3 regions of the Rahnella sp. PD12R genome follow, and region 1 is predicted to be linked to each of the others. Evidence: predicted binding sites of a transcription regulator. Region 1 holds the regulator's gene; each other region holds the start of a gene.
The links. Region 1 encodes LexA, which represses DNA repair genes until DNA is damaged. Its sites were predicted from a motif close to TNCTGTATGTACATACAGNA; they were not measured.

Region 1 (9,912 bases):
CTTGCGGGTCATAACCGGCGTCGGCGATTTCGTTGGCGACGGAAATCATTTCACGCACAACGGCACGTTCGCGCACGATATCGGCATAAGCGCCGATGTTTGCCGCACTTGGGGTGTTTTTAGAGAGTTCTGCCAGATAAGCAAAACCGCCGACTGAGTCTAAATCGCCTTTTTGTTCGAGCGATTCGGACAGCGTAATCAGGTCGATCGGTTTGCTCATTTCCAGCAAACGCTGCATTTCGGTGAAAATCAGGCGATGCGGACGGCTGAAGAAGTCATTGCTGACCACGCGCTCCGCGACGTTATCCCAGCGTTCGTTGTCCAGCATCAGCCCGCCCAGAACGGATTGCTCAGCCTCCAGCGAATGCGGCGGAAGCTTCAGGCCTTCCATCTGACGATCGCGGGTTTCGTTCTGTTGATTGGTCGGTTTTTTTGCTGCCATCTGTGGATTTGTTCCTGCTGTAAGCGCCTGTTTTATGAGCGTCGGACTTCCGAAAATCAGAAGCGCAACGTGCGCGTTAGTATAGGTTGTCATGTCTCATTTCAAAAGGGTATTAACCGGCTGTGCCTAAAATCTGGATTGTCCCGGCCATTTAGCCTAGGGTTGAAATCAGACTCCATCACGAGGGAAAAACATGGCAAAGCGCATCCAGTTTTCTGAAACAGGTACACCTGACGTTCTGCAATACGTTGATTATCAGCCACAAGAACCCAAGGCCGGTGAAGTTCAGGTTGAGAACAAAGCCATTGGTATTAACTACATCGATACCTATGTGCGCAGCGGTTTGTATCCGCCAGCCAGTTTCCCGGCCGGTTTGGGCACCGAAGCGGCAGGCGTTGTCACCAGAATCGGCAGCGACGTGACCGGCATCAAACCGGGCGACCGCGTGGTGTATGCGCAGTCCGCGCTCGGCGCTTACAGCGAAATCCATAACGTACCGCAGGAGAAAATCGCCCTGCTGCCGGATGCCATCAGCTTTGAACAGGCGGCGGCGTCGTTCCTGAAAGGGCTGACGGTTTACTATTTACTGCGCCAGACACATGAAGTGCAGGCGGGCGAAACCATTTTGTTCCACGCTGCCGCAGGCGGTGTCGGGCTGATTGCCAGCCAGTGGGCAAAGGCGCTGGGTGTGAAACTGATCGGGACTGTTGGTTCTGATGAAAAAGCCGCCCGCGCCAAAGAAGCCGGTGCCTGGGCGACGATTAACTATCAGAAAGAAGATATCGCCACCCGCGTGGCCGAACTGACCAACGGCGAAAAAGTCGGGGTGGTTTACGATTCGGTTGGCAAAGACACCTTCGAAAAATCCCTGAACAGCCTGAAGCGCCGCGGTTTGCTGGTGAGCTTTGGGAATGCGTCCGGGCCGGTGAAAGGTGTGGATCTGGCGATCCTGAATCAGAAAGGTTCGCTGTTCGTCACGCGCCCTTCGCTTAATGGCTACGTAACCAATCGCGAAGAACTGGCGCAAGCCAGCGGCGAGCTGTTTTCACTTATCGCCAGCGGCGCGATAAAAGTCGACGTCAGCGACGCGCAGAAATTCCCGCTCTCCGAAGCTAAACGCGCCCACGAAACGCTGGAAAGCCGCATCACACAAGGCTCAAGCCTGCTGATCCCGGGCAAGTAATTAACAGGCATATCTGCCAAACGATCCCCAAAGTCATTGGCGTTACAGCAAGGCAGCAAACGAGAGAATCCCGATGAGCTTACTCCGGTAAGTGATTCGGGTTGTTGAGTGCGGCTAACGCAGCTGTGGCGTCAAGGACGACGGGGAAGCTAATGCAAAAAAGGCTTCCGGATGGAAGCCTTTTTTACTGCCTGATACAGACGACCTCTGAGTTCAGACGGGTACTGCTGTAGGGTACTGCCGGGTAAATCCGGAGGGCGGTGTCACTTGTGTGACTATTGTGTGCCTCACCGGACTTGATGAATTCAGTTTGCGGCCTGCTGACCACGTATGAATTCCATCCTAACAGTCACCCATGTTAAAAAATATGATTTATGCATTTCGACCGCACATTCTGATCCAGCTTGTGATCGCTAGCACATAAGTAAAAGTTATAGATGTAACGTTTACATTTTTTTGTGCTCAAAACGCCGCCATCAACTTTTTCTATTTCATGAAGTTATGAAAACCGCTCATCGTCCGGCTCTTTTATGGCAGGCGGCGACGGCGATATTTTGGTTCGTCAGGCCGGATAAATGTCCGGTAAATCCAGACGGCAGCGACCGCTAAAATTAGCCACGGCAACATTTTAATAACAATCACAAAGAAGCCGCCCAACATCATCAGACCAAATGCCACGATCAGCGCCGCCACCATGCCCAGCAGGGAAATGCCGGTCAGCATCAGCATAAAGAAAAAACCAAGCACGAAGAGAATTTCCAGCATCGGGTGCTCCTTAATAAGCCAGTGTGCAGTAAGACGTAATGTCAAAACACGATGAAGCTATTACAAGAAGTGTGCCAGAGTGACAGGGGGAAATAATTAACTGATTTAACAGGGGAAATTTTTTCGCAGGCGCAAACGGCCTGCGAAAAAATAGTGAATCTGACTAACTGGTAGTGAATTTACTCACGTCGATTTTGAAGACGCTTACGCCTGAACCGGCGCTTCCTGCGGCTGGCTGACCATCGAGAGCGCCTGTTCAACGACGTCAATGCCCGCGCCCGCTTTGTGTGCGTTTTCGCTGAGATGACGGCGGAACTGACGCGCACCCGGCACGCCCTGGAACAGACCCAGAATATGGCGGGTGATGTGGCCCAGATAAGTGCCTTTGCTCAGCTCGGCTTCGATGTAAGGATACAGCGCGCGGATGATCTCCGGCCCGGTTTTCACCGGTTCCTGAGAGCCGAACAGTGCCTGATCCACGCTCAGCAACATGCCCGGATTCTGATAGGCTTCGCGGCCTACCATCACGCCGTCCATGTGTTGCAGATGCGTTTTGGCTTCTTCCAGCGTTTTAATGCCGCCGTTAATTGCCATCGTCAGATGAGAGAAATCACGCTTGAGCTGATAAACACGCGGGTAATCCAGCGGCGGGATCTCACGGTTTTCTTTCGGGCTCAGGCCGGAAAGCCAGGCTTTACGGGCATGAATGATAAAGGTATCGCAGCCGCCGTTTTCAGACACCTGACGGATGAAATCGCAGAGGAATTCGTAGCTGTCCTGATCGTCAATCCCGATGCGGGTTTTGACGGTGACCGGAATCGACACCACATCGCGCATCGCTTTAATGCAATCCGCCACCAGCGACGCCTGCCCCATCAGGCAGGCACCGAACATACCGTTCTGCACGCGATCTGACGGGCAACCGACGTTCAGGTTGATCTCGTCATAGCCGCGTTCTTCTGCCAGCTTCGCGCAGTGCGCCAGATCGGCCGGATTGCTGCCGCCCAGCTGCAAAGACACCGGATGTTCTTCATTGCCAAAGCCCAGATAATCGCCTTTGCCATGAATAATCGCGCCGGTAGTGACCATTTCGGTATACAGCAACGTCTGGCCGGTCATCAGGCGATGGAAATGGCGACAGTGACGGTCGGTCCAGTCAAGCATCGGCGCAACGGAAAAACGCTGAGCGGAATATGGCGGGGTTGTGGACATGGCGTTTTGGGGCATTGCGTGTTGAGTTTCTGACATCGGCCTGACATTCGCTGAGGGGTTCGTGGCGCTCCCTCCGGCACGGCGGCCAGAGGGAAGTTAATCGCTGATTATACCACAGAACAAAGATTCGGCATCTTGCCCGGTTTAGCGGCTTTGCCCCCGTGCAACCTCACAACTGAGCGGCGCATAATTCGTCGATCTGGCTGAAGCATGATAAAATTAAGAATGGCTGCATGATGTGGCCTATTTATCCCAATCTGCGCTCAGAGAATGTTGCTATGACCCTGAATAATCCGGAAAAATTACTTTCACAAGCTGAAGAACTTTGCCAGCAGCGCAATGTTCGTCTTACACCGCAGCGGCTGGAAGTTTTGCGACTGATGGCGCAACAACCCGGTGCGATCAGCGCCTATGATTTGCTGGATCTGCTGCGCGTCAGCGAACCGCAGGCCAAACCGCCAACGGTTTACCGGGCGCTGGATTTCCTGCTGGAACAAGGGTTTATTCATCGGGTTGAATCAGCTAACAGCTATGTGCTTTGCCATCATTTCGAAGAACCGAGCCACACTTCTGCACTGTTTATCTGTGACCGCTGCGGGCTGGTCACGGAAAAAACCACAGACGGTATTGAAGAACGTCTGGCGAAACTGGCGCTTGAATCCGGCTTTGAGTTGCGTCATTCAGTCGTTGAAGCGCATGGCTTATGTGCCGAATGCAAAGTTGTTGAAACCTGCGACAGTCACGATCATTGCGAACACGACCACAGCATTGTGGTTAAAAAACGTTGATATATCAGGTGTTTTTGATGGATTTCAAAAGGCTTAAAGCGGAAGGGTTTTAACGCAGCATAACGGATAATTTAAGGTGTAGAAGGAAGATATTGAAGGTTGGGTACATCCTTGTACCCGTATCCTGAAAGTGTTCCGGGTAGGAGCAGCAATGACTCAGGATACGTCACTGATACGCGAGGGGGAGTCGCGTGTTACCAGTGATATTTGTTTTTCGATTCCCAATCCTTGAGCTCTTTCTCGGCCTGATCCTTCTGATAGCCATAACGCTCCTGAATCTTACCTACCAGCTGATCACGTTTACCTTCAACGACTGTCAGGTCATCATCAGTCAGCTTACCCCACTGTTCTTTCACTTTCCCTTTGAACTGCTTCCAGTTACCGTCGGCTTGGTCCTTATTCATAATAAATATCTCCTGTTACCTTGGGTTGTGGAGCTGCACGTTTGTTGGCAGCCCGTCCTTAACACTTCTAAGCTTAGTAGAGAATGCGGATTCGTCTTCCCAAAACAGGGATAAAAACCACTATTAGGATTAATCCAAAGCAGGAAATAACGTGGAATTGAAATCTGTCTGACTGAAAAAGGCCGGTAATTCAGGGCATAGAGGAAGCGAATACGACATTTGCTCTGAACAGGCAACGCAGCGGATAACACGTAAGAAAGAGGATTTTATCGAAAGAGTTTTTGAGCAATGCTTAAAACAACATCGCCCCAAAACGGGGCGATGAGATAGTGATTTTACAGGCGCGTCAGAGGCGGCCAACGCACCTGTAACGTAAAGCTTAAGCGCAGATTAGATCCAGTCGCCGTTGCGGATAACGCCAACCGCCAGACCTTCAATGCTGAAATTCTGTTCACGCAAATCAACCACAATCGGCTGGAATTCGCTGTTTTCAGGCAACAGCTGAACAACACTGCCCTGTTTCTTCAGGCGTTTGACCGTGACTTCATCATCAATACGCGCAACGACAACTTGCCCGTTACGGACGTCCTGCGTTTTATGTACTGCCAGCAGGTCGCCATCCAGAATACCGATATCACGCATCGACATCCCGCTGACACGCAGCAGGAAATCCGCACTCGGTTTAAACATGGCCGGATCGACCTGGTAATGTCCTTCGATGTGCTGCTGAGCCAGCAGCGGTTCACCGGCGGCAACGCGGCCAATCAGCGGTAAACCTTCTTCTTCTTCCATCAGCAGACGAATACCGCGCGAAGCACCGGAAACGATCTCGATAACGCCTTTACGCGCCAGCGCTTTAAGGTGTTCTTCCGCCGCGTTCGGGGAACGGAACCCCAGACGGGATGCAATCTCTGCGCGGGTCGGTGGCATACCGGTGGTGGAGATATGATCGCGAATAAGGTCGTAGACCTCTTGTTGTCTGGTCGTTAAAGCTTTCATTCCGCCCCCTGGTTGTTTATACAGTCTAGCTGTGAGTATATACAGCTAAACGGTCAATGAAAACCTAAGATTGAATAAAAACAGGGCATAACGACAATTCCTGGAATGCAGATTCCAAATCAGAACCATCGCGGCCAAAAGATGCTGACCCAGACAAAAATCGCCAATATGATGGTCAGAAGTACAGCGGCGGAGCCAATATCTTTCGCTCGTCCAGACAGGACGTGAAACTCAGGCCCGATGCGGTCAATCGCGGATTCAATGGCGCTGTTAAGCAGTTCAGTCACACACACCAGCACGACGGAGCCAATCAGCAGGATACGTTCTATACTGCTTACATCCAGCCAGAAAGATAATAAAATTAGCGGGATAGCAACGCTGGCCTCCTGCCGAAAAGCGGCTTCATTTTGCCATGCGGCCTTCAGGCCTTTCCAGGAATAGCCTGCGGCTTTATAGATGCGGGTAAATCCAGTGACTTGGTTCGCCATTCTGTTACTGATCCTTGAAATATTGTCCTGCGGGTTTTGCGCATTTTAGCGGTTTAATGGTATCTCATCACCACAGATCTCGTCTGAGCTTTCTGGTATCCTTGCGGCGAAATTGCTAACAAGAGGCTTCACGTTTTTATGTCAGGTTGGCGTAGACTTTATTACACATTATTGAATTTACCACTCTCATTGCTGGTAAAGAGCAAGGTCATACCTTCAGATCCGGTTACCGAGTTGCACTTAGACCCGACCCGGCCAATTCTGTACGTATTGCCTTATAACTCCAAAGCCGATTTGCTGACATTGCGCGCGCAGTGTCTGGCGCAAAATCTGCCTGATCCCCTTATTCCGCTGGAAATCGACGGAACGCTGCTGCCGAGCCATGTGTTTATTGCCGAAGGCCCGCGCGTTTTCTCTTATTACACGCCAAAGCAGGAATCGGTAAAGCTGTTCCACGATTACCTGGATTTGCACCGTAATAACCCGGATTTAGACATTCAGATGCTGCCCGTGTCGGTCATGTTTGGCCGTGCGCCAGGCCGCGAAGGCCACGATACGCCGCATCTGCGCGTGCTGAACGGGATCCAGAAATTCTTCGCCGTGCTGTGGCTGGGCCGCGACAGTTTTGTCCGTTTTTCCAATACCGTTTCGCTGCGTTATATGGCGACCGAGCATGGAACCGACAAAACCATCGCCCAGAAACTGGCACGTGTTGCGCGTATGCACTTCTCCCGCCAGCGTCTGGCGGCAGTTGGCCCGCGTTTGCCAGCGCGACAGGATTTATTCAATAAGCTGCTGGCGTCCAAGGCCATCGAAAAAGCCATTGAAGATGAAGCGCGCAGTAAGAAGATTTCACACGAAAAAGCCCAGCAAAACGCCATCGCGCTGATGGAAGAGATTGCGGCTAACTTCTCGTATGAAGCCGTGCGCCTTTCTGATCGCGTGCTGAGCTGGACGTGGAACCGCCTGTATAAAGGCATCAACGTCAATAATGCGGAACGTGTGCGTCAGCTGGCGCTGGACGGGCAGGAAATCGTTTATGTGCCCTGCCACCGCAGCCACATGGATTATCTGTTACTGTCCTACGTGCTTTATCATCAGGGGCTGGTTCCTCCGCACATTGCGGCCGGTATCAACCTGAATTTCTGGCCCGCTGGCCCGATTTTCCGCCGTCTGGGTGCGTTCTTCATCCGCCGTACGTTCAAAGGCAACAAGCTATATTCGACGGTATTCCGTGAGTATCTCGGCGAGCTGTTCAGCCGTGGTTATTCCGTGGAATATTTCGTGGAAGGTGGCCGTTCGCGTACCGGGCGTTTGCTGGAGCCGAAAACCGGCACGCTGGCGATGACTATTCAGGCCATGCTGCGCGGCGGTTCACGTCCGATTACGTTAGTGCCGATTTACATCGGTTACGAACACGTCATGGAAGTGGGCACCTACGCGAAAGAATTGCGCGGTGCGACCAAAGAGAAAGAAAGTCTGACCCAGATGCTCAATGGTTTACGCAAACTGCGTAACCTCGGCCAGGGTTATGTGAACTTTGGTGAACCGTTGCATCTGACCACGTATCTGAACCAGAACGTACCAACCTGGCGTGAAGCGATCGATCCTATCGAAGCGCAACGTCCGAGCTGGCTGACGCCAACGGTTCAGGATCTGGCAGAACAGATTATGGTGCGCATCAACAACTCAGCGGCGGCAAACGCCATGAACCTGTGTTGTACCGCGCTGCTGGCATCGCGTCAGCGTTCACTGACCCGCGAACAACTGACTGAGCAGATTGATTGTTATCTGCAATTGCTGCGCAACGTGCCGTATAACGCCGATTCGACGGTGCCGGATCTGACTGCCGACCAGTTGCTCGATCACGCCCTGAACATGAATAAGTTCCAGGTCGAGAAAGACAATATCGGCGACATCATCGTTCTGCCGCGCGAACAAGCGGTGCTGATGACGTATTACCGCAACAACATCCACCATATGCTGGTCCTGCCGTCGCTGATTTCAAGCATCGTGATGCACCACCGCCATGTGAGTCGTGCTGAATTGCTGCGTCAGGTCGAACTGATTTATCCGATGCTGAAAGCTGAACTGTTTATGCATTTCGATAAATCGGAACTTCCGCACGTGCTGGATATTCTGACGCTGGAACTGGCCCGTCAGCAGATCATTCATCTGGAAGACGACGAGCTGACGCTGAACCCGGCGCGTATCCGCACGCTGCAACTGCTGGCGGCGGGTGTCCGCGAAACGCTGCAACGCTACGCGATTACGTTCTCCCTGCTCACCAATAATCCAAGCATCAACCGCGGTGCGCTGGAAAAAGAGAGCCGGATTATGGCGCAGCGTTTATCCGTGCTGCACGGCATTAATGCCCCTGAATTCTTCGACAAAGCGGTGTTTTCCACGCTGGTCGGCACACTGCGCGCTGAAGGGTATATCAGCGACAGCGGCGATGCGATTCAGGAACAGACGCGTGAGATTTACAACATGCTCAGCGACCTGATGACGCCGGATATTAAACTCACCATCGAAAGCGCCGGTATGCCTTCTGAGCTGCCTCAGGCGACCGAACCTCCGGCTGAGCCGAAGATGGACGTGCGCGATACCGACCACTGATTGACGTTAAAATCATTGCGGTAACGCCATAAAGCAAAACGCCCGGGCTTATAAAAAGACCGGGCGTTTTTTATTGCCTGAAAGGCTCAGAAGCTGAAAGCAGATAAACTCATCAGGATGCCAAGGAACAGCACCAGCCCGACGTAGTTATTCTGGCGAAAAGCCAGGAAGCAGGCATCACGCTCACGTTTGGCAATCAGCTTTTGCTGGTGAACAAACAGCGCAGCGGCCAGCACTAATGACCACCAGAACGGCGCGCCAAGCTGAGAAAGGTGTCCGATAATGCCCATCAGAACCAGCGTTGCCAGCTGCAACAGGCCGATAATCAGCGTGTCAAAGCGACCAAATAAAATCGCCGTGGATTTCACGCCAATCTTTAAATCATCATCACGATCGACCATCGCGTATTGCGTGTCGTAAGCCACCGTCCAGCAAATGTTCGCGATGAACATCAGCCAGCAGCTCAAAGGCAACGTCCCGCTGACGGCGGCGTACCCCATCGGAATTGCCCAGCCAAACGCCGCGCCCAGCACAAACTGCGGCAGGTTGCTGACCCGCTTAATGAACGGGTAAACCCATGCCAGCGCCAGCCCCGCGAGGGACAGCAAAATGGTCATCCGGTTCAGCGTCAGAACCAGCAGAAAGGACACCAGCACCAGACCGACAAACAAGATTTTTGCCTGTTTCCCGGTGATCGCACCGCTTGGAAGCGGACGGTTGGCGGTGCGCTTTACGTGTCCGTCGAATTTACGGTCCGCGTAGTCATTCACCACACAACCCGCCGCGCGCATGAAGAAAACGCCCAGCACGAAGACCAGCAAAATTTTGGCAGAAGGCGTTCCCTCACCGGCCAGCCACAACGCCCAAAGCGTCGGCCACAACAGCAGCAAAGAACCTATCGGCTTATCAATGCGCATCAGGCGGCAGTAATCCCGCCAGGTGCCCTGAGTCATACTTCCTGACACTCTCTGTTCTCCTTGTGGATTAGTTTGACTCATGCCTGGCCCACTTT
Region 2 (9,912 bases), on a different contig from region 1:
TGTTCACTTCGTCGCGAACCTGCTCTTCAGTACAGAAGATGTGGGCGTCGTCCTGAGTGAAACCACGAACACGCATCAGGCCGTGCAATGCACCAGACGGCTCGTTACGGTGGCAGCTGCCGAACTCGGCCATACGCAATGGCAAATCACGGTAGGATTTCAGACCCTGGTTGAAGATCTGAACATGCCCCGGGCAGTTCATCGGTTTGATGCAATATTCACGGTTTTCAGAAGAAGTAGTGAACATCGCTTCTTTGTAGTTTTCCCAGTGACCGGTTTTTTCCCACAGTACGCGATCCATCATGAACGGACCTTTGACTTCCTGATAGTCGTAAGACTTCAGTTTCATACGTACGAAGGCTTCCAGCTCACGGAAAATAGTCCAGCCATCGTTGTGCCAGAACACCATGCCCGGCGCTTCTTCCTGCATGTGATACAGGTCGAGTTGTTTACCGATTTTACGGTGATCGCGCTTGCCGGCTTCTTCCAGACGCTGAATGTAGGCATTCAGTTGCTTTTTATCTGCCCAGGCAGTGCCGTAGATACGTTGCAGCATTTTGTTATCGCTGTTGCCACGCCAGTATGCACCGGAAGTTTTCTGCAGTTTGAAATGGTGGCAGAAACGCATATTCGGTACGTGCGGACCACGGCACATATCCACGTATTCTTCATGATGATACAGGCCCGGACGATCGTCATGGCTGATGTTTTCATCCAGAATCGCGACTTTGTATTCTTCACCACGGCTTGCAAAGGTATCGCGCGCTTCCTGCCAGCTGACTTTCTTTTTAATAACGTCGTAATTCTTTTCAGCCAGTTCGTGCATACGCTTTTCAAGCAGTTCGATGTCTTCCTGAGTGAGCGTGCGATCTAAATCGACGTCATAATAGAAGCCATTATCGATAACCGGGCCGATAGCCATTTTGGTATCTGGCCACAATTGCTTGATGGCATGACCCAAAAGGTGCGCACAGGAGTGACGCAAAATTTCAAGACCGGCTTCGTCTTTAGCGGTGATGATCGCCAGTTGTGCGTCGGTTTCAATCAGATCGGTTGCATCAACCAGTTCGCCGTTAACGCGACCAGCGATACAGGCTTTCGCCAGACCAGGACCGATATCGAGAGCAACATCAAGAGGTGAAACGGGGCGATCAAAAACGCGCTGGCTTCCGTCAGGAAGAGTAATGACAGGCATGTTAATTCCTTAATCTACAGTGGTGCCCCACACGACAGAGCACATCTAGAAAAATATTTGAGTTTAATTTCATGTAGTTATTCACGCTATTCAGCTTTACTTTGCCAAATATAGGCACCCTGGAATACATCACGTAATTGTATCGGGATGCGACGTGAAAACAGACAGCGAGTTTACCACCCGTAAAGTGCGAATTTCCAGCAACCTGTGTTGCTTAAGATGGATATTTTTCGTGTAATCCCCTCCGGACACGCTAAGGTAAACACAAACGCTTTTCAAAAGGGAAATTTATGTCAGAAGTCAGCCTGTTATTTCAGGCCATCGGATTGGGTTTAGTGGTGATTCTTCCGCTGGCGAATCCGTTAACCACCGTTGCCCTCTTACTTGGGCTATCCGGAAACATGACAGCGCAGGAGCGAAATCAGCAGTCGCTGATGGCCTCGGTGTACGTTTTCATCATCATGATGGTCGCCTACTACGCCGGACAACTGGTGATGAATACCTTCGGGATTTCAATTCCCGGCTTGCGTATTGCGGGTGGCCTGATTGTCACATTTATCGGTTTCCGAATGCTTTTCCCTCAGCCACACGTTGAAGAGAAGGTGCTGATGGAAAACAAAACCGAGGAGATGAAACGGCAGGATTCACCGAATATCGCGTTTGTGCCGCTGGCGATGCCAAGCACCGCGGGCCCGGGTACTATTGCGATGATTATCAGCAGCGCATCAACCATCAGGGAAGGTTCAGATTTTCCTCACTGGGTAATTTTAGTCGCGCCGGTGCTGATTTTCTTTCTGGTCAGCCTGATTTTATGGCTCACATTGCGCAGTGCGGGCGGAATTATGCGTCTGGTTGGGAAAAGCGGGATTGAAGCAATTTCACGGCTGATGGGATTCTTACTGGTCTGTATGGGCGTGCAGTTTGTGATTAACGGCGTGACTGAAATTATTTCTCATTTTCCGCCAGCAGCCTGATTCGCTACTGGCGGAAAACGAAATTTAACGCATCGCCAGATAGGCGCTGTTCACTTTCCACAGATAACGCGGAGCCTGTGGCGCCGGATGTTTCTGCTGCACATGCTGATAAAACTCTTGCGGGGACATCTGATTAATTTTCGCAATTGCGTATGTTTTATCTTTCGCGAAAGTTCTCAGTAAAGCCCCTGCCCCGTTAACGTAGGCCACCGTCGTTGCATAACGACGGGTTTCCGGGTTACTGATCCCCGCCAGTTGCTGCTGGAGAATACTCAGATACGCCGTGCCCAAGTCGATATTCATTGCAGGGTCTTTCAGTTCATGAGCGCTGGGCTGCCCGTAACGTCCTTTCATCCGGTAGGCATCGCGTCCTGCCGTTGAGGCCTTTAGCTGCATTAACCCAATCGCATTCGATTTACTGACAACGGTTGGGTTATATCCAGATTCAACCTGAATGATTGCTTTAACAAGTGTTTCGTCGACGCCGTAAGTATTTGCCGCCTGATGAATAACATCACCATAAGGCCCCGGATGCATTAATGAAGTTTCGCTTTGTATGGGTGGCGATGGATTCAAAAAATGCGTGGTTTTAACCGGTGTTTCTTTAGCGCAACCCGCCAGTAAAAGCGCGGCCATCAAATAAAGAATTTTTGGTTTCACGTTTTCTCTCTCGCGACTGGGACGAGGGCTAGCATATACATCTTCTTCCCACACCTGAATATATTTTTAGTCTATTATTATTATTGTTTTGTTAAACAAGGGGGTTAGACACATGTCGATAAGACAATTCTGCATATAAAACCTCTTTAACGTCACATATTCTGAAATTAACAGATTCATTGATTACACTCTCAGTTCAGCCACGTCGCAATTCGCATAAATTAACAGCATCATCTGATTCAGCCGTGCGCGGGATCGGGTTTTTGAACCACAAAAAACGCTAACTTAATGAATTATCGGGCCAGTCAGAAGGGGTGATACCATGTGGCAAGCCGTCAATCGTTTGTTGAGTGAACACCTGGGCAGTGCTGAAATCCGCGAACGTGTTGAACTGCCGGGAGGAGAAATTCACCCGGCCTGGCGGTTGAGCTACGGTGACAGGGATGTATTCGTGAAGTGCAATGCGCGCGAAATGCTCCCTATTTTCGCGGCTGAAGCCGATCAGCTCGCCCTGCTTGCCCGTAGTCAGACGGTTCGCGTGCCTGAGGTTTATGGTGTTGGCAGCGATCGTGACTACAGTTTCCTGCTGCTGGAATATATCCCGCAAAAGCCTCTGGATGCCCATAACGCCTACATTTTAGGGCAGCAACTTGCCGCGTTACATCAGTGGAGCGAGCAACTGCAATTCGGTCTTGATTTCGATAATGAGCTGGCGACCCTGCCGCAACCCAACAGCTGGCAGCGGCGCTGGGCGACATTCTTTGCCGAACAGCGTATCGGCTGGCAGTTGCAACTGGCGGCGGAAAAAGGAATGACGTTCGGCAATATCGAAGATATCACTGCAATGGTTCATGCCCGCTTACAGAACCACCAGCCTCAGCCTTCTTTACTCCACGGCGATTTATGGCCGCACAACTGTGGCCTTTCCGAACACGGCCCGGTCATTTTCGATCCCGCCTGTTACTGGGGCGACAGGGAATGCGATCTGGCGATGCTTCCGCTGTATCCTAATGTTCCGCCACAATTATATGACGGTTATCAGAGCAAAACGCCGCTTCCGGATGACTTCATTTCCAGGCAACCCATCTACCAGTTATATTACCTGCTAAATCGCAGTAATTTATTCGGAGGGCAGCATCTCGTCGTTGCCCAGCGCGCTATCGAAAGACTTCTCCACGACGACATTAATTAGCCTGGTAAATGTTTTTATGTATAAACAAATAAGGCCTGAATAATGAAAATATTCAGGCCTTATTTATGAGAAAGATAAGTCAGATGTTACAAAAAGTAATGTCAGATCAACCTGCAATTAAACCTAATAATTTCAAAACGAAATAGGCAACGACTGCAATAACGATGGGCAAGATATAGAGCGGGAAATACTGCACCAGGATTGTATGTCTCGGGATGACAATCCGTTCTTCAATTTGTGGTCGTGTACGCCCTTCCGCGCCTTTCGCCTGTTCGAGGATCAGCTGATCCTGAATGCCTTCACGGATATGTTTCACCTGACGGGACATTCTTGCGCCGGATGCCTGTAACGCCAGACCGACAAAAATCAGCCAGTAGATAATAAAGAACACGATGTTGGCGGTGGTCACGCCCTGCCCCAGAGCGGGAACGGGGGAGTTGTACCAGAAAACGTTAAGAAACGAGGTGTTGAACTTCACCATATCAACCATCACGTGGACGAAATCCAGCATAACGGCATTGATGCCCTGCTCAGTTTTAGTGTGTTCGTTAATAAAATTAAGCAATGAAATCAGTGTTGAAAGCAGCGCAGGGATAAAAATAATCCATCCTGCAATCCGTTTAATCACTGCCACGCGTCCGGCTTGTTGGTACGTCATGAATTCCCCTTGTTAGGACACCTAAAGCAACACGTAAGTTTACCCACAGAAAGTATTTTGCGCCCAATGTTTTAATCAGTTACTGGCGATGCCTGCCTGAAACAGCGCTTATGACGGTTTTCCTGACCGTTCCTCTATCGGATTTCACCCTCAGAACCGGCGGTGTTAGAGTAAAGCGTCAATTCACTTTTACGGAGTCCGCTTTCATGACTTATGTTCGCCCTGTTAATGCAGCAATTTTCGATATGGATGGTCTGTTAATTGATTCTGAACCACTTTGGGTTCAGGCAGAACTGGACGTTTTCGGTAGCCTGGGCGTCGATATTACCCAGCGACATTTACTGCCGGATACGCTGGGGTTGCGCGTCGATCAGGTGGTCAGAATGTGGTATCAAACGCTGCCATGGCAGGGGCCGACGCAGGACGAAGTGTCTAAAATGATCATCGCGCGCACCATTGAACTGGTGGAACAAACGCGCCCTTTGCTGCCGGGCGTGAACCAGGCACTTGAGCTGTGTCGTGACAGCGGGCTGAAGATTGGCCTCGCGTCAGCTTCTCCTTTATTTATGCTCAGGGCGGTTCTTGAGATGTTCAACCTGCAATCCTATTTTCAGGTGATCACTTCGGCAGAAAACCTGCCTTACAGTAAACCGCACCCCGAAGTTTATCTGCTCGCCGCCGGAGAATTGCAAGTTGATCCTCTTAACTGCGTCACGCTCGAAGATTCCTTCAACGGGATGATTGCCACGAAAGCCGCACGCATGCGCTCGATTGTTGTTCCCGCCAGTGAGTATCGCGAAGATCCGCGTTGGGCGCTGGCCGACACCAGGCTCGCGACCCTTGAAGCTTTAGTGCCTGCACATATCCTCTGAGACGTCTTCCCTGGTAAGCCGGCGCAAAGCAACCCGCTTCTGCGCCGTTCCCTGCTTCAGCCTGACTTCGCATTTTCCCTGCCACATTTCCCCGAACAGCGTTTAATTTCGCGAACCTTGAACTGCCTCATAAAATAAATAAAACGTTATTTCATTTTTATTGAATTAACATGCCAATGAACCTATGCTGCGTTTAACAAGGACGAGCCGGGAGCTCTCCTGCTTCTGTACGCTGTCACTGCCACGCAACGGTCAGACTCGCCCGGCACGTCCTCCTTTATTGCAATCCTATGAGAGGCACCGACATGCAAGTTCGTCAAAGCATTCACAGCGACCACGCCAAAACGCTGGATACCGCAGAATTACGCCGCGAATTCCTCATTGAGAAAATCTTCGAGAAAAACGCCTACACCATGACCTACAGCCATATCGACCGCATTATCGTCGGCGGCGTGATGCCAGTAGAAAAGTCAGTTTCTGTAGGCGACGAAGTTGGTAAACAACTCGGCGTGAGCTATTTCCTCGAACGCCGCGAGCTGGGCGTGATCAACATCGGTGGGCCGGGGCTCATTGTGGTTGACGGAACAACTTATGAGATTGGTCATGAAGAAGCGTTGTACGTCGGCAAAGGCGCGAAGCACGTTGAATTCAGCAGCGTTGATGCCGTAAAACCCGCCAAGTTCTACTACAACAGCGCCCCTGCGCACACGACGTTCCCCAACAAAAAAATCACGCTCGCCGAAGCGTCTCCTCAAACTATTGGCGATGCGGCCACCAGCAATCGCCGCACAATCAATAAATTTATCGTCCCTGACGTTTTAGAAACCTGCCAGCTGACGATGGGATTGACGAAACTCGAAGAAGGCAGCCTGTGGAACACCATGCCTTGCCATACCCACGAGCGCCGAATGGAAGTGTATTTCTACTTCAATATGGAAGAAGAAACCGCCGTGTTTCACATGATGGGGCAGCCACAGGAAACGCGTCATTTACTCGTTCATAACGAACAGGCCGTCATTTCGCCGAGCTGGTCAATTCATTCCGGTGTAGGCACGAAAAACTATACCTTCATCTGGGGAATGGTCGGCGAAAACCAGGTATTTGACGACATGGATCACGTCAAAGTCAGCGAACTGCGTTAACCCTTGTGCTCTGCTGCACGGCGGCGGAGCAAATCATCCTTTAATGGCGAACGTGCCGTGCAAAAGAGACTTTAAATATGATCCTCAATGCATTTGAGTTAAGCGGCAAAGTCGCAATCGTGACCGGTTGTAACACCGGGCTGGGCCAGGGTATGGCGCTGGGGCTGGCACAAGCCGGTTGCGATATCGTAGGTATTAACGTTTCGGCGCCAAACGAAACAGCCGAAAAAATCACGGCGACCGGCCGCCGTTTCCTCGATCTTCGCGCTGACCTGAGCAGCATTACGGGCATTCCCGAACTCATCGAAAAAGCGGTCAGCGAGCTTGGTCATATCGATATTCTGGTGAACAACGCCGGTATCATTCGCCGGGAAGATGCTATCGAGTTCAGCGAGAAGAACTGGGACGACGTGATGAACGTGAACAGCAAGACGCTATTCTTCATGTCTCAGGCTGTGGCTAAACAGTTCATTAAACAGGGTACCGGCGGCAAGATTATTAACATTGCTTCCATGCTTTCCTATCAGGGCGGCATTCGCGTTCCTTCTTATACGGCATCAAAAAGTGCCGTCATGGGCATCACCCGGCTGATGGCGAATGAATGGGCGAAACACAACGTCAATGTTAACGCCATTGCACCGGGCTATATGGCTACCAACAACACTGAACAACTTCGTGCAGATGAAGATCGCAGCAAAGAAATTCTTGATCGCATCCCCGCTGGACGCTGGGGTTCGCCTGAAGATGTCATGGGCCCCGTGGTTTTTCTGGCGTCGAAAGCCTCGGATTACGTTAACGGTTATACAATTGCCGTTGATGGCGGATGGCTGGCGCGATAATAGCCCAATAAGTGACAGCAAAAAGGCGTATTTTTTATACGCCTTTTTCTTTTTTATCATATCGTTGACAATTAGTTACAGGGTGTCCCTTCCAAGATTGTGACAGTTTCACTTATACTGGATAAAATAACAGTTATCCAGTTCGGACGCGTCATGACGGCGGAAGGCCATCTCATTTTTTCAATTGCCTGTGCAGTATTTGCGAAAAAGGCACAGCTTTCTCCGGAACTGGCGCACGGTGACTGGTGGCATATTATTCCGGGGTCACTGCTGACGTGCCTGCTGCCCGACATTGACCACCCAAAATCCCTGATTGGCCAGCGCCTGAAATGGATTTCCGCTCCGATCGCGCGGGCTTTCGGGCACCGCGGATTTACGCACAGCCTGCTTGCCGTCGCCGGAGGAATTTTTCTTCTGCGCACCCATTTCCCTCACGACTGGGTGATACCCATCGATGCCTTTCACGCCATGATTATCGGCTATCTGAGCCATATTCTGGCTGATATGCTGACGCCTGCCGGTGTTCCTTTATTGTGGCCCTGCCGCTGGCGTTTCCGTCTGCCCATCATTAACAGCCAAAAAGGCAATCAGCTGGAGCGAACATTGTGCCTGATGCTGGTCGGGCTCACCCTTTTCTGGCCGGACTGGACGCCCATTATTGGTGCAATTAATCCCGATATTTTTAACCATATTCTAAAACTCTTCATCTGAGCAGCACAAAAACCCGGCTATCTGGCGTAATTTAATACGAATAGAGCAGAAAAGTTATAACGCATTCCTTTTGGATATAAATGATCGGGCACCCAACTGATATTCTTCACCCCAATGCTATGGGATGGTGCAATCCCTTCCGGGAACACCCGTTTTAAAAAATTATAAGTTTGGAGTCTGGTATGAATTTTCCGCTCGTGATTAACGTAGTGGTTTTCGTTGCCCTCCTTTTGCTGCTGGCGCAAACCCGTCATAAGCAATGGAGTCTGGCAAAAAAAGTTTTAGCAGGTCTGGCACTCGGTGTGGTATTCGGTCTGGCACTGCAACTGATTTATGGTTCCGACGATCCGGTTCTTAAAACGTCAATTACCTGGTTCAATATTGTCGGCAACGGCTACGTTCAGCTGCTGCAAATGATTGTGATGCCGCTGGTCTTCGTGTCAATTCTGAGCGCAGTGGCGAAATTACATAATGCCTCTTCGCTGGGTAAAATCAGCTTCCTGACTATCGGCACTCTGCTGCTGACAACGCTTATCGCCTCTCTGGTGGGGATTTTCGTTACCGGTCTGTTCGGCCTGACTGCAGACGGCCTGGTACAGGGGACGCAGGAAACCGCGCGCCTAACCGCTATCCAGTCCAACTATGTGGGCAAAGTCGCTGACCTGAGCGTTCCTCAGCTGATTCTTTCCTTTATTCCTAAAAACCCGTTTGCCGATCTGACCGGTGCAAGTCCGACGTCCATCATCAGCGTGGTGATTTTCGCGGCCTTCGTTGGCGTTGCGGCACTTCAGCTGGTTAAAGATGATGCAGAGAAAGGCCCGCGCGTTCTGGCATTCATCGATACCCTGCAAGCCTGGGTGATGAAACTGGTTCGTCTGGTCATGAAACTGACCCCGTACGGTGTTCTGGCACTGATGACCAAAGTGGTTGCCGGTTCTAACATTCAGGACATCATCAAACTGGGCAGCTTCGTGGTGGCGTCTTACCTCGGTCTGGCCATCATGTTCGTGATTCACGCTGTGCTGTTGTCTTTCACCGGCGTTAACCCGGCGAAATTCTTCCGTAAAGTCTGGCCGGTGCTGACCTTCGCGTTCACCAGCCGTTCCAGCGCCGCCACTATCCCGCTGAGCGTTGAAGCACAAACTCGTCGTCTGGGGATCCCTGAATCGATTGCCAGCTTCGCAGCATCCTTTGGCGCCACTATCGGCCAGAATGGCTGTGCCGGTTTGTATCCGACAATGCTGGCCGTCATGGTTGCGCCAACCGTGGGCATCAACCCGTTTGATCCGGTCTGGATTGCCACGCTGGTCGGGATTGTCACCCTGAGCTCCGCCGGTGTTGCCGGTGTGGGCGGCGGCGCGACTTTCGCAGCACTTATCGTGTTACCGGCGATGGGCCTGCCGGTTACCCTGGTTGCGTTGCTGATCTCCGTCGAACCGCTGATTGATATGGGCCGTACTGCCCTGAACGTAAGTGGTTCTATGACCGCCGGGACAATTACCAGCCAGCTGTTAAAACAGACAGACAAAGCGGTGATGGATTCTGAAGAAACCGCTGAACTGGCTCATCGCTGATCCCGGTTCGCTGAAAAATAAATATCCTCCGGCATAGCCGGAGGTTTTTCATATGCGCCTATAAGGCTCTGTTACCAGCCGCGCCCTAACAGGCG
Region 3 (9,912 bases), on a different contig from region 1:
CTCGGGGGTTGGCGACAAGCCATGGAGGACAGGGCCGTTACCGCTTAAGCGGCTCCCCTGTCAGAATAAGGAACGACCTCCGCTGCGCGCGGAGGTTTTTGTTTAGGGTTCTCTCAATATTGCTCAAAAAACCATAAAAAAAAACGGCGAGCACCGGGCTCACCGTTTGTCTGGTACGAACTGAAAAGGCTCTTAGAACGCGGCAGCGTCTTTGAACAGGCCGACTTTCAGATCCGTTGCCGTGTAGATAACTACGCCATCAACCAGAACTTCGCCATCTGCAACGCCCATGATCAGTTTACGGTTGATCACGCGTTTGAAGTTCAGGCGGTAAGTGACAAGTTTGGCCGTCGGCAATACCTGACCGGTGAATTTCACTTCACCTACACCCAGTGCGCGGCCTTTGCCTTCGCCACCGAGCCAGCCCAGATAGAAACCTACCAGCTGCCACATTGCATCCAGACCCAGACAACCCGGCATGACCGGATCGCCGATGAAGTGGCAACCAAAGAACCACAGATCAGGATTGATATCTAATTCAGCTTCAACATAGCCTTTGCCATGGGTGCCGCCATCTTCCTGCATCTTCACGATGCGGTCCATCATCAGCATGTTGCCTGATGGTAATGGAGGGCCGCCTGCGCCGAACAGTTCACTGCGGCCAGAAGCTACGAGGTCTTCTTTCGTATAGGAATCGCGTTTATCTACCATGTTCTATGTAAGCCTTATTTTATTGAAGGGCGGAGCTTAGCTTACAGCTGTAAGCTGAACAACTCCGATCAGCTGTGGTTGAACCAGTTCAACCAGCGAAGAGGCCACGGATAGCGCGGGCCGCCCTGAGACGTGACCAGCGCAATACGCTGCTGAATTAATCCCAGCAAACTCGCACGCTCTTCTTCAGCTTCTCCTTCGTTGGAGTAAATCAGTCCGGTCAGGATAGGCAGCGCTTCGTCTGCGCTATCAACTGCCCATAAGTGAAACTGGCCTTCGCGAACGGCGTCAATCACCTGCGGATGCAGGCACAAATTACGCACGTTGCTGGTTGGCAGAATGACCCCTTGTTTACCGGTCAAACCGCGACGCTGACAAACCTCGAAGAAACCTTCGATTTTTTCGTTCACGCCACCAATAGGTTGCACATTCCCAAACTGATCGACAGAACCGGTCACTGCAATTTGCTGGTTAATCGGCTGCATCGACAGCGCACTGATCAGCGCACAGAGTTCAGCAAGGGAAGCGCTGTCGCCGTCCACTTCACCGTAAGACTGCTCAAACACAATCGAAGCGGAGAAGGGCAGAGGCTGGTCGAGTTCTAACTCGGATATCAGGAAGGCCTGCATAATCATCATGCCTTTCGCATGAAGATTGCCGCCTAATTCTGCTTTGCGCTCAACGTCGGTAAATTCGCCGTCGCCGGTGTGTACGACACAACTAATGCGCGAAGGTTCACCTAACGCGCGCGGATGTCCCGGGTATTCCAGTACTGACAGCCCGTTAATTTGCCCGACCACTTCACCTTCGGTTTCGATGCGGATCTGGCCCAGCTCAATTTCATCCTGCATGCGCTCCTGAAGATAACTCTCGCGCCACGCACGTGCGCTGGACGCGGCTTCCAGTGCTTTGGCGCTCAGCAGCTCATCTTCATTATAGAGGGCAGCTTCACTGAGTTGCGTGTTCAGCCAGACCGGATCGAGCGTCAGACTGCCCTGATCGGTGCTCTGGCGGATTGCCAGCTTAAAGAATTCAGGCCATGCATCGGCAGCAAGGCGGGGAATTTCCAGCTCATCGGCCAGCGTGTTGACATATCCGCACCAGGTTTCCATATCGCTTTCTTCTGTCAGCGGCAGGTCAGCTTCGAATTCGCCATAAATGGCAGAATCCATCAGCTCCGGTTCCATGTCACTCAGATCGCCCAAAGATAGGCGGTCGCCAACCAGAATCAGACGGAGATCCAGTGGCATGGGGGGAATGGTAACCGGTAAAGGTTTGGTTTCATCCGGGGAAACCCAGTGATACATGCCTTCGGTGATCATCTGTTTCAGGCGAAGCCACATCAGCGGTTGAGCGATGAGTGTGCGGATAGACAGCACCAGAACACCGCCATTAACCTGATGAACCAGACCAGGTTCGAGCTGGATGAGATCTTTATGCACACGAACACAGCCAAACAGCTGCTCCGGCTCAAGCCACTCGCGATACTGGCAGGTGAACTTCGCGGCAAAGGCATCTTCCGCTGATTTTGCCGCGAGCAGGGTGACCTTACTGCCTTCGATATGATAGCGGTTGCCAGTCACTTCACTGGGTTCAGGCAGCAGATCGTTAACCGCCTGAGCAATGCGTGACAGATACTCACGGTTTTCCTGCGCCTTAAGCGTCATAAAGCGAGGGCGGGAGCGGGGATGACAAAACAGCGTTAAACCATTTTCCAGCCGGGGCTGTGTTCCAGCGAAATCGACAGGGGCTAACTGGGCTGCCGTTGCAAATATTGCCTCATAAGGCGCGGAGTCAGGCAGTAAAAGCTGCCAGTCAAGTCGGTTATTGGTCAATGTGTTAGCTGTTTTCTATAAAAAGGGAAAGAGCGATTATACAAGAATAAATCCGGCTGCATACAATGAGAGTCGCGACTGAACATGGCTTAGTGCACATTGCTGACCAGGTGCGCAAAAAATGGGCAATATATGCAGGTTTATTTGGGGTGAAAATTGAAATAAAGCTGTTATGCTTAGTAAAGTTACGGGGTCACCGAAGAGTTCACGATGAAATATCAGCAACTGGAAAATCTTGAAAGCGGTTGGAAATGGAAGTACCTGGTGAAGAAACACCGGGAAGGTGAGCGGATCACCCGTCATCTGGAAAACAGTGCCGCACAGGAATCCGTGAACCAACTTCTCAGTCTGGAAAATGAGCCAGTGAAGGTCACGGACTGGATTGTGAATAACATGAATCCGGCGCTGGAAAACCGGCTTAAACAAACTATCCGTGCACGCAGAAAACGTCATTTTAATGCTGAGCATCAACATACCCGTAAGAAATCCATCGATTTAGAATTCCTCGTCTGGCAGCGGCTGGCAGGCCTTGCACAGCGTCGTGGTGCAACGTTATCTGACACCATCATTCAACTGCTTGAAGACGCAGAACGAAAAGAGAAATACGCCAACCAGATGTCTTCGCTCAAAGAAGACTTACAGCAAATCCTCGGTAAACAAGATCTCTGAGCCTTTTTGTATATCGGGTTGAAAGCCTTCTCCTGTTGTATTCGAACGCTGAATTCAAAGCATAAAAAAACCCCGCCGAAGCGGGGTTTTTAATATCTGTCGTTAAAGCTAAAGCGTGTTATTAAGCCTGTGGCTGAGTAACAGTATCTTTGTAGCCTTTAACTTCGATTTCTACACGACGGTCTGGTGCCAGGCAGTCGATCAGAGCAGCACGGCCTTTAACGGAGTCACAGGTAGAACCAGTAACTGGGTTAGATTTACCTTGACCTTGTGCAGAGATTTTGTTCGCAGGGATACCTTTAGATACCAGGTAATCCACTACGCTCTGTGCACGTTGCTCAGACAGTTTCTGGTTGTATTGTTCTGAACCGATACGGTCGGTGTAACCCAGAACGATAACTGAACCGTCTTTAGGATCGATTGAACTCAACTGGCTGTACAGCTGATCCAGAGCCTGTTGGCCTTCTGGTTTCAGAGTTGCTTTGTTGAAGTTGAACAGAACGTCAGACTTCAGAGTGAATTTCTTAGTTTCCACAACTGGAGCTGGAGCTGGAGCTGGTGCAACAACTGGTGCTGCAACATCATCCTGACCGAAACGGTAAGAAACACCTACAGACAGCATGCCGTTGTCTGGACGTGCGCCAACAGTCTGCGCGTCGCCGATGTTATTAACCCACTGGTAATCCAGACGGGTAGCCCAGTTTTTGGTCACTGCGTATTCAACACCAACAGCTGCCAGTGGAGAAACACCGGTGTCGTGATCGCTTACGCGCTCACCAGTACCACCGAAGTTACCTTTGGAGTCTGCACGCCAAACCATACCACCCAGACGGGTGTACAAGTCCAGATCGTCAGTCAGTGGGTAGCTCAGTTTAGCAGCCAGCTGAACGCCTTGTGCTTTGAACGCGCCGTTGTTTACGCTGCCTTTGTAAGGCATACGGCCAAGCCAGTCATATCCCATTTCAAAGCCCAGGTATTGGTTCGCTTGGTAACCCAAGAACGCACCTGCACCCAGTTGGCTATCGTGGGTAGGGCCGTTGCCGATACCTTCGTAAGCATTTGCGAAACCAGTGTCATGGTATTGGGACCAGCCCAATTTACCACCGGTATACCAGGTGTTATCTTTAGGGGCGGCTTGCGCTACGGTAGCGAAACCTGCCAGTGCCACTGCTAATGCGATAGCTGTCTTTTTCATTTTGCGCCTCGTTATCATCCAAATAGGCAATTGAGCTTTAAGCTTTAAGCCCTTGGTTAAAATCCTTACGCCAAGATTCTTGCTTCAATTAAGAACTTGCCACTTTACGTTGGCATTATAGAGCAACCTTGGCGTTGTAAAGTCTACAACGTGGCGCGAAACTTACAAGCTTGAAGTGTTAACACCGTGGAAAAAAAGGGAAAAACGTACACATTTCTTAACGGCTTTGACTAATTGTTGACAAAAACTGGAGATAATCTGAGGCCGGAATACCCATTTTTACTGGGTTTGAGGCCGGTTTCAGCACAAATCACTAAGTTCCGTACTATTTTCGTAGGAACATTCCTATTTTGAACTAATGGTACACAGAAGAGTGAATTTTTACGGTGGAGTGATGTCCACTAGCTGAATTCTGTTCATTTGTTGGCTTCATAATGAACCCGTAGGACCCTCCCTGACGTGCTGCAATTTGCAGTCTTTCTCTTTCTGAATCATTCAAATCGGGTAACCACCCAAGCACAACACTGTAATTCCCCGTGAGCAACGCTTTTTCCATTGCATCAACTGTCGACATAGCGGTGATCTGATTTACCTGCACCATTTTATCGACCGGCAAACCCGATTGGGATAACCAGTGGCGGCTCAGTTTCTGCTGAGGCGTGAGCCACAACAGCCAGCGGGATTGCATACCCAAATGCTGAAGCAATGGCAGAAGTAACTGCGCTAATGCTGGCTGACTCGCACTATAAACGAACTCCGTGATCAGACCATTATTCAAGGACGCAGACGAATTTACCTGTGTGTGAGCGACGGGCAAAGCAGACTGACTAAAATGATGATTTGTAAGATGTTGAGTGCGCATAGTGATATACCCCAGTAGGTTACTGTATGAATGTACAGTACTCTGGCGATGAGCAAAGATCAACCCAATTTTTTCCAAGACATCTCGCAAATTTTGAAGGGAAAATACTCCAGCTGCATTTTATGTTTGTTGCCTATCTCCACATTGCGTATTTTGCTTTTAGCTGTACAGGTAAGTTACATGGGATATATGGAATGAACATGAAAAGGATAACGCAATGATAAATCAATCAAAAAAAAGAGTGCTGGAGTGTCTGGAAATTTTTGCTTCTCTGGGGGATGTGCGTGCCCGAACCCAGTTTGGCGGCTTCAGTTTATCTGCCAATGGAGCCATGTTTGCACTGGTTTCAGACGGCGATTTATATCTGCGAGCCAGTGCTGAAACGGAAGCACATTTTTGTCGGAAGAAAATGGAAAGATTGATTTATCGTAAGCGCGGGATGGATGTGAAGTTACGTTATTTTAAGGTGAATCCTTCGCAGTGGGAAGATTCAGACGTTGTGCGAAAGCTGGGCAAATATTCACTTAAAGGAATGCTGCGTGAAATCGAATTGCGCAAAAATAATGAAGCCGGGCGGCTTAAGGATTTACCGAATCTTTCTCTGGCTCTGGAGCGGTTGCTCTGGCAGGTGGGGATAGCAAATTCGGGCGATCTGCGTACGCAAGGCGCGTGTAAGACCTACCTGAAACTCTGCGCGATGAAAAAGAAGAGTCTGGGTATTAACTTGTTAATGGCGCTGGAGGGCGCCATTTTGGGATATCATGAGGCCGCTTTGCCGGTGGCTTCCAGAGAAATACTGACTCAATGGTTTAACCACCAGCAAGAACAACCATCCGACACAATGCATTAAGTTTTACCGGATCCGTACGGGCTGTCAGTCATGGCTCTGAACGGGCAGAATTTTACTGTTAAGACTGGTGAGCTCTGGAAGATGGGCCACCAGCAATCCGATTTGCTGCAAGACAAGTTGTTCCTTACTGTCTGAATCTGTCGTCCGCATCTGGATCCTTGCCGTCAGTTGCTCGAGGGCTTTTTGTATCCGCCCGGCTTCAGAAGGCAAATGGTGCAATGCGCCGTCAACACAGCAGACCGCGTCATCAAGCAGTCTCAGGGTTTCGGTATCACTGAGTTTTTCACGATGCGCCCCCAGCGCTGAAATATAGCTCAGCATGGTGTGATTCAGGCACAACAAGCGAAACGCCGCTTCCAGTGTGGCAGGATCGTTATTTTTCTCCGAACTCATATTCGAAACCACCGACGCCAGTTCAGCATCGCAGTTATGTGCGTCACGGCGAGCCAGACGGTAATCCAGACTGTTATCTTTGCCCTGATGGTATTGCACTAATATCGCATCCAGATACCGGCAGTTTGCGTCGAACGTTTTGCTGATGACTCTATCAATCTGCCTGAATTTCCAGTCCGGCCAGATGAACGTCACGGCGGCCCACGCAATTGCACAGCCAATCAGCGTATCGATGATTCGGGGTATCGCAATCTCAAAACCTTCGCCCAGCAAGTTGAAGCACAGCAACACCAGCAGGGTGATGAACATCGTTGCCTGCGCGTATTGCACGGTGCGGAAGGCAAAGAACAATAATCCGCTGATCACAATCAGGATCATTTGCCCTTCAACCGACGGTACGAAGTACAAAATCGGAATGCCGATCGCAATCCCGGCCAGTGTCCCGATGATCCTTAACGCCAGCCTGCGGCGGGTCGCGCTGTAGTTCGGCTGACAGACAAACAGGCTGGTCAGCAAAATCCAGTAACCGTGGTTCAGGCCGCTGACCTGTATGAATACGTAGCCGATAAACAGCACCACCGACATGCGCACCGCATGACGAAACAGGACGGACTGTGGCGTGAAATGCCTGGAAATGCGCAGCCAGATATCATCCAGCCCGGTGAGCTTATCGTCGACGAACGGACTTTTTCCTGTCTGATTTTCCGGTAATGATTGCTCTGATTCGATATTCGCCAGTTGCGCGTCAATCGCGTGCAAATTTCTCAGAAGATGGCGCAGTGCCTGGAGCATTTCCTTGTGTTCGCCCTGAGACTCCAGTCGTTTCAGCGCTTCTTCAAGGCGGGAAAACGCCCGCTCGAACTGGCTGTTATGCGTATATTGCTGGCGATACAGGATGCACTGGGAAAGCTGCAAACAGGCGCGGGCCTGCATACTCATCAGACGCTGGAAACGGAAAAGGATATCGCTGTGATGAAACTGCTCGCTGAGTTTGAGGTATTTCACATGTGACGAACTGGCGCGCTCATGAATATCCTGCACCACAAAATAATAGTGCAGGGTCCGGCGCGTACCTTTCTGTCCGCGGTCGCCTTTCAGGCGGGTTTGCAATGTATTTTTGGTCTGATTCAGCGTAGAAACCAGCTGGCCGTTAGCCATGGCCAGTTCCACCAGCTGCTGATTATTGTCTTCCTGATCAGGGTCAAAAAGCGTCGCTTTAGCTTCCAGATAAGCCGCGAGCTGTGTGAAACAGCGGGAAATCTGATCCTGAAGCGGCCGGATAGGGAAAATAATATGCCCGGCCAGCGTCAGCAGGTTATACCAGATGGCGCCGGCGAGCAGGATCAGAGGCTGCTGATACCAGATGTGATACATACTGGTGCCGAGCATCGTATAGATTGCTATGAGCAACGCACCGAACGCAATAGTGGCGTAACGTTGTCCAAGCGCGCCCAGCAGGATAAAACCGCAGGTTGAAATCATCAGCCCGGGCGCGAATAACCAGGGGTAGGGAAACAGCAGTTCGATAGACGCCGAAGCGATAAAAAAGCAGACCAGAGTGATGAGCAAATTGCGTAAGCGGCCTGCCAGACGATCGTCCAGATCGGCCAGCGCAGCCGCCACCACACCGAGCGTCAGAGGAATGGTCAGCGTTATCTGACCCAGCCACCAGGGCATTGCGGCGGCACCCGCCAGCGCAATGAAAATCCTGATGTGGTAAAGCACATTGCTGTTATAGGCATAACGCCTCAAACCCGGTGCAATAGAAAGCACGGAAAAACCCCACGGTTAACTTCAAAAATGAAAAATCAGCGAATGCGTCCGTTTTTTAGCTGACGGCTGGCATTGGCTTCACGAACCTGTTTTGCCAGTTCGACGGAGACCACTCTTCGTCCTACCGGCCAGAGTGCGATGGCGGCGATTTTAAAGTTCGCGATGCCCACCGGAATACCGATAATGCTGATACATTGAGCGATGCCAGCCAAAATGTGTGACAAGCATAACCACCAGCCGAAAAAAATAAACCAGAAGATATTCAACAGGGTTCCGCCACCGGACATCAGCGCGCTGCGTTTTTCCGGGTACAATTCGTCAACATGCACCGCTTCGTTGCCAAAAGGCATCAGTGAAAGACGGGTGATTTCCCAGCAAGAGCGGGTCAGCGGCAATGTGAATATCAGCACAATGCTCACCAGCGTAGCGAATAACCAGGCGAGGGTGGTGAAGAAACCGCCTAAAACGAAGTTAAGAATATTGAGTACAGTGCGCATATCGACTCTTCCCGAAGATATTAATAAGTTGAAAAATTTCAGGTTAACTAAAAAGAAACACCGTCTTATTCTACCCTGTTTTGGAATGTGGATCGCCTCTGCAAATCAAAGGTAAACTCTTAAAACGACTTGCATGTAAAATAAGAAATATTACTTTTCCGTCAGGAATTAAAGAGAAAAAACGGTGTGATGATATGGAATTGAAATCGACCTCTTTCGGGAAACATCTGGCGCAGCATCCCTATAACCGGGTGCGTCTGCTTAATGCAGGCGTAGAAGTCAGCGGCGACAAACATCACTACCTGATCCCTTTTAATCAGCTTATCCAGATCCGCTGTAAACGCGGCATTGTCTGGGGCGAGCTTGAATTTGAATTGCCCGAGGCAAAAGTTGTCCGCCTGCACGGCACTGAGTGGCAGGAAACGCAGCGTTTTTATCAGCACCTTCTCAAAATCTGGCAGGCCTGGAGTGAGGAGATGAGTGGCGTCAGCGCGGGCGTTCTGCACGGGCAAATTGAAAAAATTACGCACATTGAAGAACAGGATAAGTGGTTTAAAAGCGCCGATCTGGCTGACGTCCAGAAAGACATCACCGGGGCATTTTCCGCCATTCCTGTCCCCGTCGGGCGTCTCAATGATTTCGATAATTGCCGCGAAGATTATCACACCTGCTTACGCTGGCTTGAGCAGGGAAAACGCAGCGTCGATAAACGCAATCTGGCCTGGACTGACCGGGTGATTGCGGAAAATCAGGACTTCTTTGATACCGTCGAAGTTTCTCCGCTAAACGAAAGTCAGTGTCGCGCGGTGGTGAATGGCGAAGATGCGGTTCTGGTGCTGGCCGGTGCTGGCAGCGGTAAAACCTCGGTGCTGGTGGCGCGCGCAGGCTGGTTGCTGCGCCGTCAGGAAGCGGTACCGGAGCAAATTCTGTTGCTGGCGTTTGGACGTCAGGCTGCGGATGAAATGAACACGCGTATAAAAGAACGTCTGCATACCGACGGGATCAAAGCCAAAACGTTCCACGCGCTGGCTTTGCAGATTATTCAGGAAGGCAGCAAGAAAGCGCCAAAAATCAGCAAACTGGAAACTGATGCAAAAGCGCACCGCAGCTTGCTTATCAAAACCTGG

Region 2: the regulator LexA is predicted to act here: its motif matches at 7,648-7,667, upstream of KWG64_RS25405 (metal-dependent hydrolase).
Region 3: the regulator LexA is predicted to act here: its motif matches at 5,293-5,312, upstream of sulA (SOS-induced cell division inhibitor SulA).

Annotation. Positions count from the first base shown of each region.
Region 1 is NZ_JAHTMS010000004.1:117,059-126,970, reverse strand. Features, by position in the region: gene dnaB (replicative DNA helicase) at 1-442, opposite strand, end outside; gene KWG64_RS09885 (quinone oxidoreductase) at 636-1,625, shown strand; gene pspG (envelope stress response protein PspG) at 2,154-2,390, opposite strand; gene dusA (tRNA dihydrouridine(20/20a) synthase DusA) at 2,595-3,638, opposite strand; gene zur (zinc uptake transcriptional repressor Zur) at 3,881-4,390, shown strand; gene KWG64_RS09865 (CsbD family protein) at 4,585-4,794, opposite strand; gene lexA (transcriptional repressor LexA) at 5,185-5,793, opposite strand; gene KWG64_RS09855 (diacylglycerol kinase) at 5,913-6,281, opposite strand; gene plsB (glycerol-3-phosphate 1-O-acyltransferase PlsB) at 6,420-8,900, shown strand; gene ubiA (4-hydroxybenzoate octaprenyltransferase) at 8,987-9,865, opposite strand; gene ubiC (chorismate lyase) at 9,895-9,912, opposite strand, start outside.
Region 2 is NZ_JAHTMS010000027.1:6,308-16,219, forward strand. Features, by position in the region: gene thrS (threonine--tRNA ligase) at 1-1,195, opposite strand, end outside; gene KWG64_RS25370 (MarC family NAAT transporter) at 1,486-2,169, shown strand; gene KWG64_RS25375 (transglycosylase SLT domain-containing protein) at 2,194-2,829, opposite strand; gene KWG64_RS25380 (fructosamine kinase family protein) at 3,152-4,021, shown strand; gene KWG64_RS25385 (YniB family protein) at 4,128-4,679, opposite strand; gene hxpB (hexitol phosphatase HxpB) at 4,886-5,551, shown strand; gene kduI (5-dehydro-4-deoxy-D-glucuronate isomerase) at 5,857-6,693, shown strand; gene kduD (2-dehydro-3-deoxy-D-gluconate 5-dehydrogenase KduD) at 6,771-7,532, shown strand; gene KWG64_RS25405 (metal-dependent hydrolase) at 7,686-8,243, shown strand; gene KWG64_RS25410 (L-cystine transporter) at 8,426-9,817, shown strand.
Region 3 is NZ_JAHTMS010000002.1:528,567-538,478, reverse strand. Features, by position in the region: gene rmf (ribosome modulation factor) at 1-48, shown strand, start outside; gene fabA (bifunctional 3-hydroxydecanoyl-ACP dehydratase/trans-2-decenoyl-ACP isomerase) at 193-711, opposite strand; gene KWG64_RS06585 (Lon protease family protein) at 780-2,546, opposite strand; gene matP (macrodomain Ter protein MatP) at 2,757-3,215, shown strand; gene ompA (porin OmpA) at 3,337-4,410, opposite strand; gene sulA (SOS-induced cell division inhibitor SulA) at 4,766-5,272, opposite strand; gene KWG64_RS06565 (TfoX/Sxy family DNA transformation protein) at 5,490-6,122, shown strand; gene yccS (YccS family putative transporter) at 6,147-8,288, opposite strand; gene KWG64_RS06555 (YccF domain-containing protein) at 8,324-8,785, opposite strand; gene helD (DNA helicase IV) at 8,980-9,912, shown strand, end outside.